2 regions of the Streptomyces sp. NPDC045955 genome follow, and region 2 is predicted to be linked to the other one. Evidence: riboswitches for the same ligand, from Rfam matches in the RefSeq annotation. Region 2 holds a riboswitch; the other holds the start of a gene.
The links. Region 2 has a riboswitch for cyclic di-AMP ahead of AC07F0_RS00515 (transglycosylase family protein). Riboswitches for the same ligand answer to the same signal wherever they lie in the genome.
Positions count from the first base shown of each region.

Region 1: another riboswitch for cyclic di-AMP. It lies ahead of AC07F0_RS18420 (M23 family metallopeptidase); the one in region 2 lies ahead of AC07F0_RS00515 (transglycosylase family protein).

Region 1 covers NZ_JBWKKY010000008.1:119,238-125,448, reverse strand. Annotated here, with positions in the region: gene AC07F0_RS18435 (bifunctional acetate--CoA ligase family protein/GNAT family N-acetyltransferase) at 1-1,347, opposite strand, end outside; gene AC07F0_RS18430 (HPr family phosphocarrier protein) at 1,524-1,805, shown strand; gene AC07F0_RS18425 (GntR family transcriptional regulator) at 2,000-2,695, opposite strand; gene AC07F0_RS18420 (M23 family metallopeptidase) at 2,883-3,668, opposite strand; cyclic di-AMP (ydaO/yuaA leader) riboswitch at 3,682-3,845, opposite strand; gene AC07F0_RS18415 (M16 family metallopeptidase) at 4,036-5,424, opposite strand; gene AC07F0_RS18410 (M16 family metallopeptidase) at 5,421-6,211, opposite strand, start outside.
Region 2 covers NZ_JBWKKY010000001.1:110,627-117,235, reverse strand. Annotated here, with positions in the region: gene AC07F0_RS00525 (cytochrome P450 family protein) at 147-1,445, shown strand; gene AC07F0_RS00520 (LysM peptidoglycan-binding domain-containing protein) at 1,574-2,488, shown strand; cyclic di-AMP (ydaO/yuaA leader) riboswitch at 2,717-2,883, shown strand; gene AC07F0_RS00515 (transglycosylase family protein) at 2,888-3,559, shown strand; gene eno (phosphopyruvate hydratase) at 3,825-5,114, shown strand; gene AC07F0_RS00505 (FtsB family cell division protein) at 5,307-5,783, shown strand; gene AC07F0_RS00500 (DUF501 domain-containing protein) at 5,837-6,367, shown strand; gene AC07F0_RS00495 (Ppx/GppA phosphatase family protein) at 6,364-6,609, shown strand, end outside.

The DNA of each region.
Region 1 (6,211 bases), on a different contig from region 2:
GGGCTTCGCCGCCGCCGTGCGGCGGGCGAGGCGGGTGAACTTGCGGGGGTTGCCGATGGACTCCAGGTACATGAGGACGACGTCGGTGTCCGGGTCCTCGTACCAGTACTGGAGGACGTCGTTGCCGGAGACGTCGGCCCGGTTGCCCGAGGAGACGAACGTGGAGACGCCGGTCACGCCCGTGACGCCGCCGCCGCGCCGGTGCAGCCGGGACAGCAGGGCGATGCCGATGGCCCCGGACTGGGCGAACAGGCCGATCCGGCCCGGCCGCGGCGTCTCGGGCGCGAGGGAGGCGTTGAGCCGCACCCGCGGGGAGGTGTTGATGATGCCGAAGGCGTTCGGCCCGATGATCCGCATGCCGTACGTGCGGGCCTGACGCACGAGCTCGCGCTGGCGTTCGCGCCCCTCGGTGCCGCTCTCGGCGTATCCGGCGGAGACCACGACCAGCCCCTGCACGCCGTGTTCGCCGCACTCGGTGACGACCTCGGGCACGTGTTCGGCCGGCACGGCGACGACCGCGAGGTCGACCGGGCCGTCGATGTCCCGCACCGAGCGGTGGGCGGGGACCCCGTCGAGTTCCTTCTGCCCCTCGGGCAGTGCCTTGTTCACGGCGTAGAGGAGGCCGGTGTACCCGGCGTCGCGGATGTTGCCGAGGACGCTGCGGCCCACGCCGCCCGGGGTGCGCCCGGCTCCGATGACGGCGACCGAGCCGGGCGCGAGCAGCCGCTGCACGGACCGGGCCTCGGCGCGGTGCTCGCGCGCGTACTGCACGGCGAGGGAGCGGTCGGTGGGTTCGAGGTCGAACTCCAGACGGACGACGCCGTCCTCGAAGCTGCGCTTCTGGGTGTACCCGGCGTCCGTGAACACCTTGATCATCTTGTTGTTGGCGGGCAGCACCTCGGCGGCGAAGCGGCGGATGCCGCGCTCGCGGGCGACGGCGGCGATGTGTTCGAGGAGAGCGGAGGCGACGCCCCGGCCCTGGTGGGCGTCCTGCACCAGGAAGGCGACCTCGGCCTCGTCGGCGGGTGCGGACGCGGGCGTTCCGTCCGCGCCGATCCGGTCGTAGCGTACGGTGGCGATGAACTCGCCGCCGACTGTGGCCGCGAGTCCCACCCGGTCCACAAAGTCGTGGTGCGTGAAGCGGTGGACGTCCTTGGCGGACAGGCGAGGGTACGGCGCGAAGAAGCGGTAGTACTTCGACTCGTCGGAGACCTGCTCGTAGAAGCTGACCAGGCGCTCGGCGTCATCAACGGTGATGGGCCGGATGCGCGCGGTGCCACCGTCGCGCAGCACCACGTCGGCTTCCCAGTGGGCGGGATACTCGTGCCGGTCCGGCGAGGTCTGCATGGGCCCCAGAGTACGTCTGGCGTCCGACAGCGGCGCGAGGCAGTCTGTGGAGGGCGTCAGTCGGGTCGAGGCCGCGACCCGACGGCACCCCGGGCGGTACACCATGACCGCTCCGGCGCAGCTTCACGTATGGGAAACTGGTCTAGACAACCCTGAGAACCGAAGGGCAGCAACACATGGCTGAGCGCCGCGTCAACGTCGGCTGGGCCGAGGGCCTCCACGCCCGCCCCGCCTCCATCTTCGTCCGAGCCGCCACGGCCGCAGGCGTCCCGGTGACGATCGCCAAGGCAGACGGCAACCCCGTCAACGCGGCCTCCATGCTGGCCGTCCTCGGCCTCGGTGCCCAGGGAGGCGAGGAGATCGTCCTCGCCTCCGACGCCGAGGGTGCGGACGCCGCCCTGGACCGGCTGGCGAAGCTGGTCTCCGAGGGTCTCGAGGAACTGCCCGAGACCGTCTGAGCGTTCTTCCGCGCCTGATCCGGTACCCCCTGGTCCGGTGCAACCAGAAGGGCTCGTCCGAATTCATCGGGCGAGCCCTTCACCATTCCCGGCCGCGGCTCGCCATTTCCTGTCACGGGGTCGCGAATTCCCCGTTCCCGGGCAGCAGAAATAATCCCCCGCGAATTACCTGCTCTTTGTATACGGCTCTCGTGTTAATGCCGCAGGCTCGCCGTGTTTACGGGATGTTGCGAGTTCCTCACACGCTCCGCCCGCTCCCCGGGGGAGCCGAAACGCAGCCGGTGCGCGGCCGTCGCGCGCTCGGTGTGCAGCGCCGTGACCGCCCGCGCGCGCTCGCTGTCCCCGCGCGCCACCGCGTCCACGATCGCGCCGTGCTCGGCCCAGGACTCCACGGGCCCGACCGACGCCTCGACGGTGTACATCCAGGCGATCTTGTGACGGAGCTGGGTCAGCATCGAGGTCAGCGCGGGGCTGCCGGAGGCCTGTGCGAGCGTCTCGTGGAACCAGCCGCCCAAGGAGCGCAGGTCGTCGCTGTGGCCCCGGCGAGCGCGCTCCTGGCCGAGCCGGACCAGGCCGCGCAGGACCTTCAGATGGGCCTCGGTGCGGCGCTGGGCGGCGCGGGCCGCGCCGAGCGGCTCCAGCAGCAGCCGCATCTCCAGCAGGTCGGCCGCCTCCTGCTCGGTGGGTTCGGCGACGCACGCGCCCGCGTGCCGCCGGGTCACCACGAAGCCCTCGGCCTCCAGGGTGCGCAGGGCCTCCCGGACCGGGACGCGCGAGACACCGTAGCGGCGGGCGAGGAGTTCCTCGGTCAGCCGGCCGCCGCGTTCGTAGACACCCGCGACGATGTCGTCCCGGATGGCCGTGCACACCGAGTGCGCCGGAATGCGCATGACCGACCTCCGTTTAATCCCCGTGAAACGTCGACTAGTGACACGTGTTCCGTGACTCTATTGCAATGAGCCGGAATTTCCGACGGCAGACCGGAATCCAGGGATATTTTTTGGACAGCCGGGCGTCACAAACGCAGAAAGCCCCGGCTCGGGGAGCCGGGGCCTCGGGAAGCGGAGTGGTACGCCGTCAGACGCTCACGCCGTGCGAGCGGAGGTAGGCGACCGGGTCGATGTCGGAGCCGTACTCGGGGCTCGTACGGGCCTCGAAGTGCAGGTGCGGGCCGGTGACGTTGCCGGTCGCGCCGGACAGGCCGATCTGCTGGCCGGGGGTGACCTTCTGGCCCACCGAGACGCCGATGGACGACAGGTGGCCGTACTGGGTGTACGTGCCGTCGTTCATCTTGATCACGATCTGGTTGCCGTAGGAGCCGCCCCAGCCGGCCTCGACGACCTCTCCCATGCCGACCGCGTGGACGGAGGTGCCGTTGGCGGCGTGGAAGTCGATGCCGGTGTGGCTGCCGGAGGACCACAGGCCGCTGCTGGCCTGGTAGCCGGTGGAGACGTACGAGCCGGAGATCGGGGGCACGAAGGTGTTGAGGCGCTTGCGCTCGGCCTCGCGGGCGGCGCGTTCCTTGGCCTCGCGGGCCTTCTCGGCGGCTTCCTTGGCCTCCTTGGCCGCCTCGGCGGCCCGCTCACGGGCGGCCTCCTCGGCCTTCTTCTTGGCGGCGGCTTCCTCGGCGGCCTGCTTCTGGGCGGCGGCCTGGGCGTCGATCTGCTGGGCAACGGTGTCACCCATGGTGACGACGGGGGTGAGGCCGGTCTGCTCGACGGCGGGCTCGGCGGCGAAGGCCGGGGCGGCCACGGTGCCGATGACACCGGTGGTGGCGAGGGCCGCGACGCCCGCCGCGCGGGCCGTGCCGCGCTGCATCCGGCTGGGACGACGATGCTTCCCGGTGGCGCGGGTGAACGCCATGGAGTGCCTGGTCCTTTCCTTCCTTCTCGCCTACCGGGTTAGCTGACGGGTTCGGAGCAGGAAGGTCTCCTACGGACCCCCTCGCGGCTCGCGCGGGCGTCCGATTCACCCCAGGGACTGCGGTGGGTCCCCGGCTCCCCTGGCTCGCGCCGTACGGGGACTCGGCGATGACTGTCCGGTGCCGCGGGTGCGGCGCACTGCCTGACGAACAGCCCGGACGAACCTAAGCGGGGCCACTTTCAATTCCCAAACGGATCCCGGTTTTTGTAGCGCATCCCACAGGGCAGACAGGCAACCTCCGCACCAATTCGGGCATAAAGGAGCCCTGGTGCCTTAGAAGACAACCAGGGCCCCTGCGCGCGTGCTCCTACTCGGCGGCGACGACCGAGACTTCACCGATGCCCAGGGCCTCGACCGGGCCCTTGATCTGCGCCGCGTCACCGACGAGCACGGTCACCAGTCGGTCCACCGGGAAGGCGCTGACGGCCGCCGCGGTGGCCTCCACGGTGCCGGTCGCGGCGAGCTGCCGGTACAGCGTGGCCTGGAAGTCGTCGGGCAGGTGCTGTTCGACCTGGTCGGCCAGCGTGCTCGCGACGGCCGCCGCCGTCTCGTACTTCAGCGGCGCCACGCCGACCAGGTTCTGCACGGCGACGTCCCGCTCCGCGTCGGTCAGCCCCTCGGCGGCGAGCGTGCGCAGCACCGTCCAGAGGTCCTGGAGGGCAGGGCCGGTGTTGGGCGTGTCCACGGAGCCGCTGATGGCGAGCATCGCGGCACCGGTCCCGTCCGGGGCGGACCTGAGGACCTGGCCGAACGCCCGTACCCCGTAGGTGTAACCCTTCTCCTCGCGCAGCACGCGGTCCAGGCGGGAGGTGAGGGTGCCGCCGAGGCAGTACGTGCCGAGCACCTGCGCGGGCCACACGCGGTCGTGCCGGTCCGGGCCGATGCGGCCGATCAGCAGCTGCGTCTGGACGGCGCCGGGGCGGTCCACGATGACGACACGGCCCGTGTCGTCGGCGGTCACCGGCGGCACCGGGCGCGGCTCGGCCGCGGAGCCGGTCCAGGCACCCAGCGTGTCGCCGAGCAGGACGTCGAGGTCGATGCCGGTGAGGTCGCCGACGACCACGACCGTGGCCGTGGCGGGCCTGACGTGCCTCTCGTAGAAGGCGCGTACGGCCGCGGAGTCGATCGCCGCGACCGTCTCCTCGGTGCCCTGTCGGGGCCGCGACATGCGCGAGTCCGCCGGGAACAGCTCCTTGGAGAGCTCCTTGGCGGCACGGCGGGCGGGGTTGGCCAGCTCGTGCGGGATCTCGTCGAGGCGGTTGCGGACCAGCCGCTCGACCTCGCTGTCCGCGAACGCGGGGGCCCTCAGGGCGTCGGCGACCAGGCCGAGTCCCTTGGCGAGCCGGGAGGCCGGCACCTCCAGGCTGAGCCGGACGCCGGGGTGGTCGGCGTGCGCGTCGAGGGTGGCACCGGCGCGCTCCAGCTCGGCGGCGAAGTCCTCGGCGGAGTGCTTGTCGGTGCCCTCGGAGAAGGCCCGGGCCATGATCGTGGCCACGCCGTCGAGGCCGGCCGGCTCGGCGTCCAGGGGGGCGTCCAGCAGCACCTCCACGGCGACGACCTGCTGGCCGGGGCGGTGGCAGCGCAGGACCGTCAGGCCGTTGCCGAGCGTGCCGCGCTCGGGGGCCGGGAAGGCCCACGGCTTGGCCTCGCCCGCCTGCGGCTGGGGGTGGAAGTCCATCGTGGCGAGCTCGGTCACTTGGCCGCCTCCTCGTTCTCGTTCAGGGCCGCGGCTGCGGTGTCCTCGGTGGTGTCGGCGTCCTCGGCGGTCTCCGCGTCGCCCGTCTCGCCGGCGACGGGCTCGTAGACGAGCACCGCGCGGTTGTCGGGCCGCAGGCGGGCCTTGGCGACCTCCTGGACCTCCTCTGCCGTCACCTCCAGCACGCGCTGCACGGCGGTCAGGGCGAGCTGCGGGTCGCCGAACAGGACGGCGTACCGGCACAGTTCGTCGGCGCGGCCGGCGACCGTGCCCAGCCGGTCCAGCCACTCGCGCTCCAGCTGGGCCTGGGCGCGCTCCATCTCCTCGGCCGTGGGGCCCTCCTCGGCGAACCGGGCGAGCTCCTCGTCGATGGCGGACTCGATGACCGGGACCTCCACGTCACCGGACGTCTTCACGTCCAGCCACCCCAGAGAGGGCGCCCCGGCGAGCCGCAGCAGGCCGAAGCCGGCCGCCACGGCCGTACGGTCCCGCCGCACGAGGCGGTTGTACAGGCGGGAGGACTCGCCGCCGCCGAGGACGGTGAGGGCCAGGTCGGCCGCGTCGCACGCGCGCGTGCCGTCGTGCGGCAGCCGGTAGGCGGCCATCAGGGCGCGCGCCGGGACCTCCTCCTCGACGACCTCGCGCAGCTGCTCGCCGATGATCTCCGGCAGCTCGCCGTCCCGCGGCGCGGGCTTGCCGTCGTGGCCGGGGATGGAGCCGAAGTACTTCTCGATCCAGGCCAGGGTCTGCTCCGGGTCGATGTCGCCGACGACGGAGAGCACGGCGT
Region 2 (6,609 bases):
CAGGGAGGCGGAGACCGCTGGGACCGGCCGGGGCAAGGCACAGGGGGCGGAGGACCGCAGGGACCGGCCGGGGCAGGCAGGGAGGCGGAGACCGCTGGGACCGGCCGGGGGAGGGGAGGGGGCGGGGAGCCGGATACCGTCGGGGAGTGACCGACCAGCCCCAGTCCAGCACCCCGGCCGCCGCTCCCGACCTCTTCACCTGGGAGTTCGCGAGCAACCCCTACCCCGCCTACGCCTGGCTCCGCGAGCACGCCCCCGTGCACCGCACCAGGCTGCCCAGCGGCGTGGAGGCCTGGCTGGTCACGCGGTACGCCGATGCCAAGCAGACGCTCGCCGACCACCGGCTCTCCAAGAACCCGGCGCATCACGACGAGCCCGCGCACGCCAAGGGCAAGACCGGCATCCCCGGGGAGCGCAAGGCCGAGCTGATGACGCATCTGCTCAACATCGACCCGCCGGACCACACCCGGCTGCGGCGGCTCGTCTCCAAGGCGTTCACGCCCCGCCGGGTCGCCGAGTTCGCGCCGCGCGTGCAGGAGCTCACCGACGGGCTCATCGACGGGTTCGCGCGGAAGGGATCCGCCGACCTCATCCACGAGTTCGCCTTCCCGCTCCCCATCTACGCCATCTGCGACCTGCTCGGCGTCCCCCGCGAGGACCAGGACGACTTCCGCGACTGGGCGGGGATGATGATCCGTCACCAGGGCGGGCCCAGGGGCGGCGTGGCGCGGTCCGTGAAGAAGATGCGCGGCTACCTCGCCGACCTCATCCACCGCAAGCGCGAGGCGCTGCCCGACGAGCCCGCCCCCGGCGAGGACCTCATCTCCGGGCTCATCCGCGCCTCCGACCACGGTGAGCACCTCACCGAGAACGAGGCCGCGGCCATGGCCTTCATCCTGCTGTTCGCCGGGTTCGAAACGACCGTGAATTTGATCGGCAACGGGACCTACGCCCTGCTCACCCACCCCGAGCAGCGCGCGCGCCTCCAGGCGTCCCTCGCCGCCGGGGAGACCGGCCTCCTGGAGACCGGCGTCGAGGAGCTCCTGCGCTTCGACGGCCCCGTCGAACTCGCCACCTGGCGGTTCGCCACCCAGCCCCTCACCATCGGCGGGCAGCACATCGCGCCCGGCGACCCGGTCCTCGTCGTCCTGGCGGCCGCGGACCGGGATCCGGAGCGGTTCGCCGGTCCGGACGTGCTCGACCTCGCCCGGCGCGACAACCAGCACCTCGGTTACGGCCACGGCATCCACTACTGCCTCGGTGCCCCGCTCGCCCGTCTGGAGGGCCAGACCGCGCTCGCCACGCTCCTCACCCGCCTCCCGGACCTGCGGCTGGCGGCGGATCCGGCCGACCTGAGATGGCGGGGCGGCCTCATCATGCGCGGGCTGCGCACGCTGCCGGTGGAGTTCTCACCGGCTAAACATGACACGCCGTCAGAGCTGTGATCTTCACGTGATCTGCGCGGCATGAACTTGTGACAAGTGATCGTCTGCCGATACGTTCACCCATCATCAGCGCGGCCCGGGAGCCCCTGCGCCGCGCCGGTCACTGCTGTCTCGCGAAAGGTCTCCGTATGCTCTCCGGGAACGGTCGGCACCGTCGCCCCCGCCAGGCTCCGGCTCTCCTCGTCGCGGCCGGGGTGACCGGCTCCGCCATCGCGATTCCGCTCCTCGGGGCCTCCGGTGCCAGCGCGGCCGACGGCACGACCTGGGACCGGGTCGCGGACTGCGAGACCGGCGGCGCCTGGAGCCAGAACAGCGGCAACGGATACTTCGGCGGCCTCCAGTTGTCCCAGGAGGACTGGGAGAGCCACGGCGGCCTCGACTACGCCCCGAGCGCCGACCTGGCCAGCCGCTCCCAGCAGATAGCCGTGGCCGAGAGAATCCTCGCCGACCAGGGGGTCGGCGCCTGGCGCACCTGCGGGCTGCTCTCCGGCCTCGAACAGGACAAGGGCTCGGACACCTCCGACTCGTCCGCTCCGACGGACTCGCCCGGACTGCTCGACTCCTCCGAATCGGGCGAAACCGCCAACTCCGACAAGTCGCCTGATTCCTCCGATTCCTCGACGCAGGAGCAGTCGCAGGAGCAGTCGCAGGACCAGGAGTCCAGCAGCTCCCCCTCGCCCACCCCCGAGAGTGACGAGCCTGCCAAGTCGCCGCAGGGTGACGGCTCTTCAGTCCCGAGCGACACCACCTCCGGCCGCCACCGCGGCCCCAGTGCCGACGAGGACGCCGAGGTCGAGGACGGCCGTCCGTCCGGGTCCGCAGGACGGCACGCCTCGCGCGACGGCGAGGCCGCCCGGGAGGCGACGGACGGCTCCTACACCGTCCGCCCCGGCGACAGCCTCTGGTCCATCGCGAACTCTCTTGACCTCAGCGGCGGATGGCGCGCGCTCTACGTCGGGAACGAGACGGCTGTCGGCACCGACCCGAACCTCATCCGCCCCGGTCAGAAGCTCACGGTTGGGGTCGAAGCGGACGAGCGGTAGCCGGTGGGTCAGTACGGAAACGGCGGCGGAAGTCACCCCGAAACCGTGCGAGTTCACGTCACCGTTCGCGGCTAATGTCCCTTATCGGTGCGGTGAGAGATAGATCTCAGAAGCCCTGATCGTCTTTGAAATTCCGCGGATCGCATGTCTACGGTCATGACCGCTCGTCACCGCGAGCCCCGGCTGCCGCAACGCCGAATCCTGCCAGCGGCCGCACGGGAACAGTCGTCGCGTCAAGCGCCGTAGGCAGGAGCGGGGGACCCAAGGTAAGTGCCCGACCGGCCGGTTGTGCCGGAAGGGCTTGGGGTGAAGCCGCGTCCCGGGAGGGACGCGGCCGGGCAACTCAACCGGCCCGAACCCGACAGCTCACCTCGCAGGCGTCGGTGAGGGGATCTCTCCATGCTGTTTTCCGGCAAGGGCACGCACCGCCGTCCGTCCAAGGCCTCTCGGGTCATCGCCATCGCCGGTGTCACCGGTGCCGCCGTCGCCGCCCCGCTGATGGCGGCCGGCAACGCCTCCGCCGCCACCGCCTCCGAGTGGGACGCCGTCGCCCAGTGCGAGTCCGGCGGCAACTGGTCCATCAACACCGGCAACGGCTACTACGGCGGTCTGCAGTTCTCCGCCTCCACCTGGTCCGCGTACGGCGGCACCCAGTACGCCTCCACCGCCGACCAGGCCACCAAGGACCAGCAGATCCAGGTCGCCGAGAAGGTCCTCGCGAGCCAGGGCAAGGGCGCCTGGCCGGTCTGCGGCAAGGGCCTGTCGAGCGCCGGCTACAGCGGCGGCTCCGAGCAGAGCAGCGGCTCCACCGAGACCCGCCAGACCGAGCAGCAGCCGGCCTCCCGCTCCGACGAGCGTCCGGCCCAGACCCAGAAGACCGTCACCACCCCGACCGGCAAGAAGGTCAAGAAGGGTGACGGCGAGTACAAGGTCGTCAAGGGTGACACCCTCAGCTCCATCGCGACCGAGCAGAAGGTCGAGGGCGGCTGGGAGAAGCTGTTCGAGCTGAACAAGGACATCATCACGGACGCCAACCTGATCTACCCGGGCCAGCAGCTGCACCTGAAGTAAGCAGCGGCCCATCCCCGTCCCCACGGGCTCCCCGCCCCGGTGCGTCATCCCCCGTGCGCACCGGGGCGGGGTTTTTTCCGGCGGTCTTTGCGATCCGGCTTTGTTCCGTTCGGAAACAATTTACTCTCGGTTCTGTCCATGGGGTGGGCGACCCGGTGGCCGATCGCCCGGAGCCGGTTAGGCTCATGTCGCGAGCCACCGCGGCCCGCGCCTCGCCGGGTCCACGCGGCCCGCGTACCCGCGTCACATGAAGAAGGAGATGCTCGTGCCGTCCATCGACGTCGTCGTAGCCCGGGAAATCCTGGACTCCCGAGGCAACCCCACGGTCGAGGTCGAGGTCGGCCTCGACGACGGCAGCACTGGTCGTGCCGCCGTCCCGTCCGGCGCCTCCACGGGCGCCTTCGAGGCCATCGAGCTGCGCGACGGCGACTCGAACCGCTACCTCGGCAAGGGTGTGGAGAAGGCCGTCCTCGCGGTCATCGAGCAGATCGGCCCGGAGCTCGTCGGCTACGACGCCACCGAGCAGCGCCTGATCGACCAGGCCATGTTCGACCTGGACGCCACCGACAACAAGGGCTCCCTCGGCGCCAACGCCATCCTCGGCGTCTCGCTCGCCGTCGCCCACGCCGCCTCCGAGGCCAGCGACCTGCCGCTGTTCCGCTACCTGGGCGGCCCGAACGCGCACCTGCTGCCGGTGCCGATGATGAACATCCTGAACGGCGGCTCGCACGCCGACTCCAACGTGGACATCCAGGAGTTCATGATCGCCCCGATCGGCGCGGAGTCCTTCTCCGAGGCCCTGCGCTGGGGCGCCGAGGTCTACCACACGCTGAAGAAGGTCCTGAAGTCGAAGGGCCTGGCCACGGGCCTCGGCGACGAGGGCGGCTTCGCCCCGAACCTCGGCTCCAACCGCGAGGCCCTCGACCTCATCCTCGAGGCGATCAACGAGGCCGGCTACACCCCCGGCGAGCAGATCGCCCTGGCCCTCGACGTGGCCGCGTCCGAGTTCTACAAGGACGGCGTCTACACCTTCGAGGGCAAGGAGCGCTCGGCGGCCGAGATGACCGAGTACTACGCGGAGCTCGTCGACGCGTACCCGCTCGTCTCCATCGAGGACCCGCTGTTCGAGGACGACTGGGAGGGCTGGAAGACCATCACCGCCAAGCTCGGTGACAAGGTCCAGCTCGTCGGCGACGACCTGTTCGTCACCAACCCCGAGCGCCTCGCCCGCGGCATCGAGGAGGGCGCGGCCAACGCGCTCCTGGTCAAGGTCAACCAGATCGGTTCGCTGACCGAGACCCTGGACGCCGTCGAGCTGGCCCAGCGCAACGGCTTCAAGTGCATGATGTCCCACCGCTCCGGCGAGACCGAGGACGTCACCATCGCCGACCTGGCCGTCGCCACCAACTGCGGCCAGATCAAGACCGGCGCCCCGGCCCGCTCCGAGCGCGTCGCCAAGTACAACCAGCTGCTGCGCATCGAGGAGATCCTCGACGACGCGGCGGTGTACGCCGGCCGCAGCGCGTTCCCGCGGTTTCGCTCCGCGAACAATTAAGCACAGCGCTCCGCGAACAATTAAGCACAGCGCTCCGCGAACAATTAAGCACAGCGCTCCGCGAACAACTAGGCACAGCAGGGGCTGACCCGGCCCTCAAGTAGCAGCGTCGTACGTACGTCCCCGTACCCGGTCCCGTACCGTGTCCGGGGACGTACGCGCGTATGACGGTGGAGCGGGAGGCGGACAGACATGGCCGTGAAGGACCGGGACCGGTTCTCCACCGCGACCAGGATCCGGCTGCTCGGCGAGCAGACCGCGGCCCGGGTCTACCGCTCCCAGACCAAGCGTCAGGCCCGCCGCTCGCGGCTGACCGGCCGGGCCGCGCTGCTCGCCCTGGTGATGTGCTCGCTGATCGTGGCCCTGGCCTACCCGATGCGGGAGTACGTCTCGCAGCGCGCCGAGATCGACGACCTCCAGCGCGAACAGCAGCAGGCCCGGCAGCGCGTCGAACGGCTGCGCGACCAGAAGGCGCGCTGGCAGGACGACGCGTATGCCGAGCAGCAGATCCGGAAGCGGTTGCACTACGTCATGCCGGGGGAGACGGGATTCATCGTCGTCGACCCGCACGCGGCGAAGCAGTCGCACGCCGACCTCGGGGCGGCCGACCGCCCCTGGTACTCGAACGTCTGGGACGGGGTCGACAGGGCCGACGCCTCCGACCAGTGACCCGATACCCAGCCAGTGACCTGAACCCAGAGAAAGACAGCCTGAACACAGTCATGGAAACGCCCCCGCCGACCACTCCGCGCACCGAGCCCACCGACGCGGACGTCGAGGCCTTCAAGCAGCAGCTCGGCCGGCCCCCGCGCGGCCTGCGCGCGATCGCGCACCGGTGCCCGTGCGGGCAGCCCGACGTCGTCGAGACGGCCCCGCGGCTGCCGGACGGCACGCCGTTCCCCACGCTGTACTACCTCACGTGCCCGAAGGCGAACTCGGCGATCGGCACGCTGGAGGCGAATGGCGTGATGAAGGAGATGACCGAGCGGCTGGCCTCGGACCCGGAACTGGCGGCGGCGTACCGGGCGGCGCACGAGGACTACGTCCGGCGCCGTGACGCGATCGAGGAGCTGAAGAACTTCCCGAGCGCGGGCGGCATGCCGGACCGGGTGAAGTGCCTGCACGTGCTGGTGGCGCACTCGCTGGCCGCGGGGCCGGGCGTGAACCCGCTGGGCGACGAGGCTCTGGCCATGCTGCCCGAGTGGTGGCGCAAGGGCGCCTGTGTGACGACCGTCGAGGAGGACGCCCAGTGACCCGTGTCGCCGCCGTGGACTGCGGTACGAACTCCATCCGGCTCCTGGTCGCCGATGCCGACCCGGGCACCGGTGAGCTGGTCGACCTGGACCGCCGGATGACGATCGTGCGGCTGGGGCAGGGCGTCGACCGCACCGGCCGACTCGCCCCCGAGGCGCTCCAGCGGACGTTCGCGGCCTGCCGCGAGTACGCCGGGATCATCAAGGAGCACGGGGCGGAGCGGCTGCGGTTCGTGGCGACC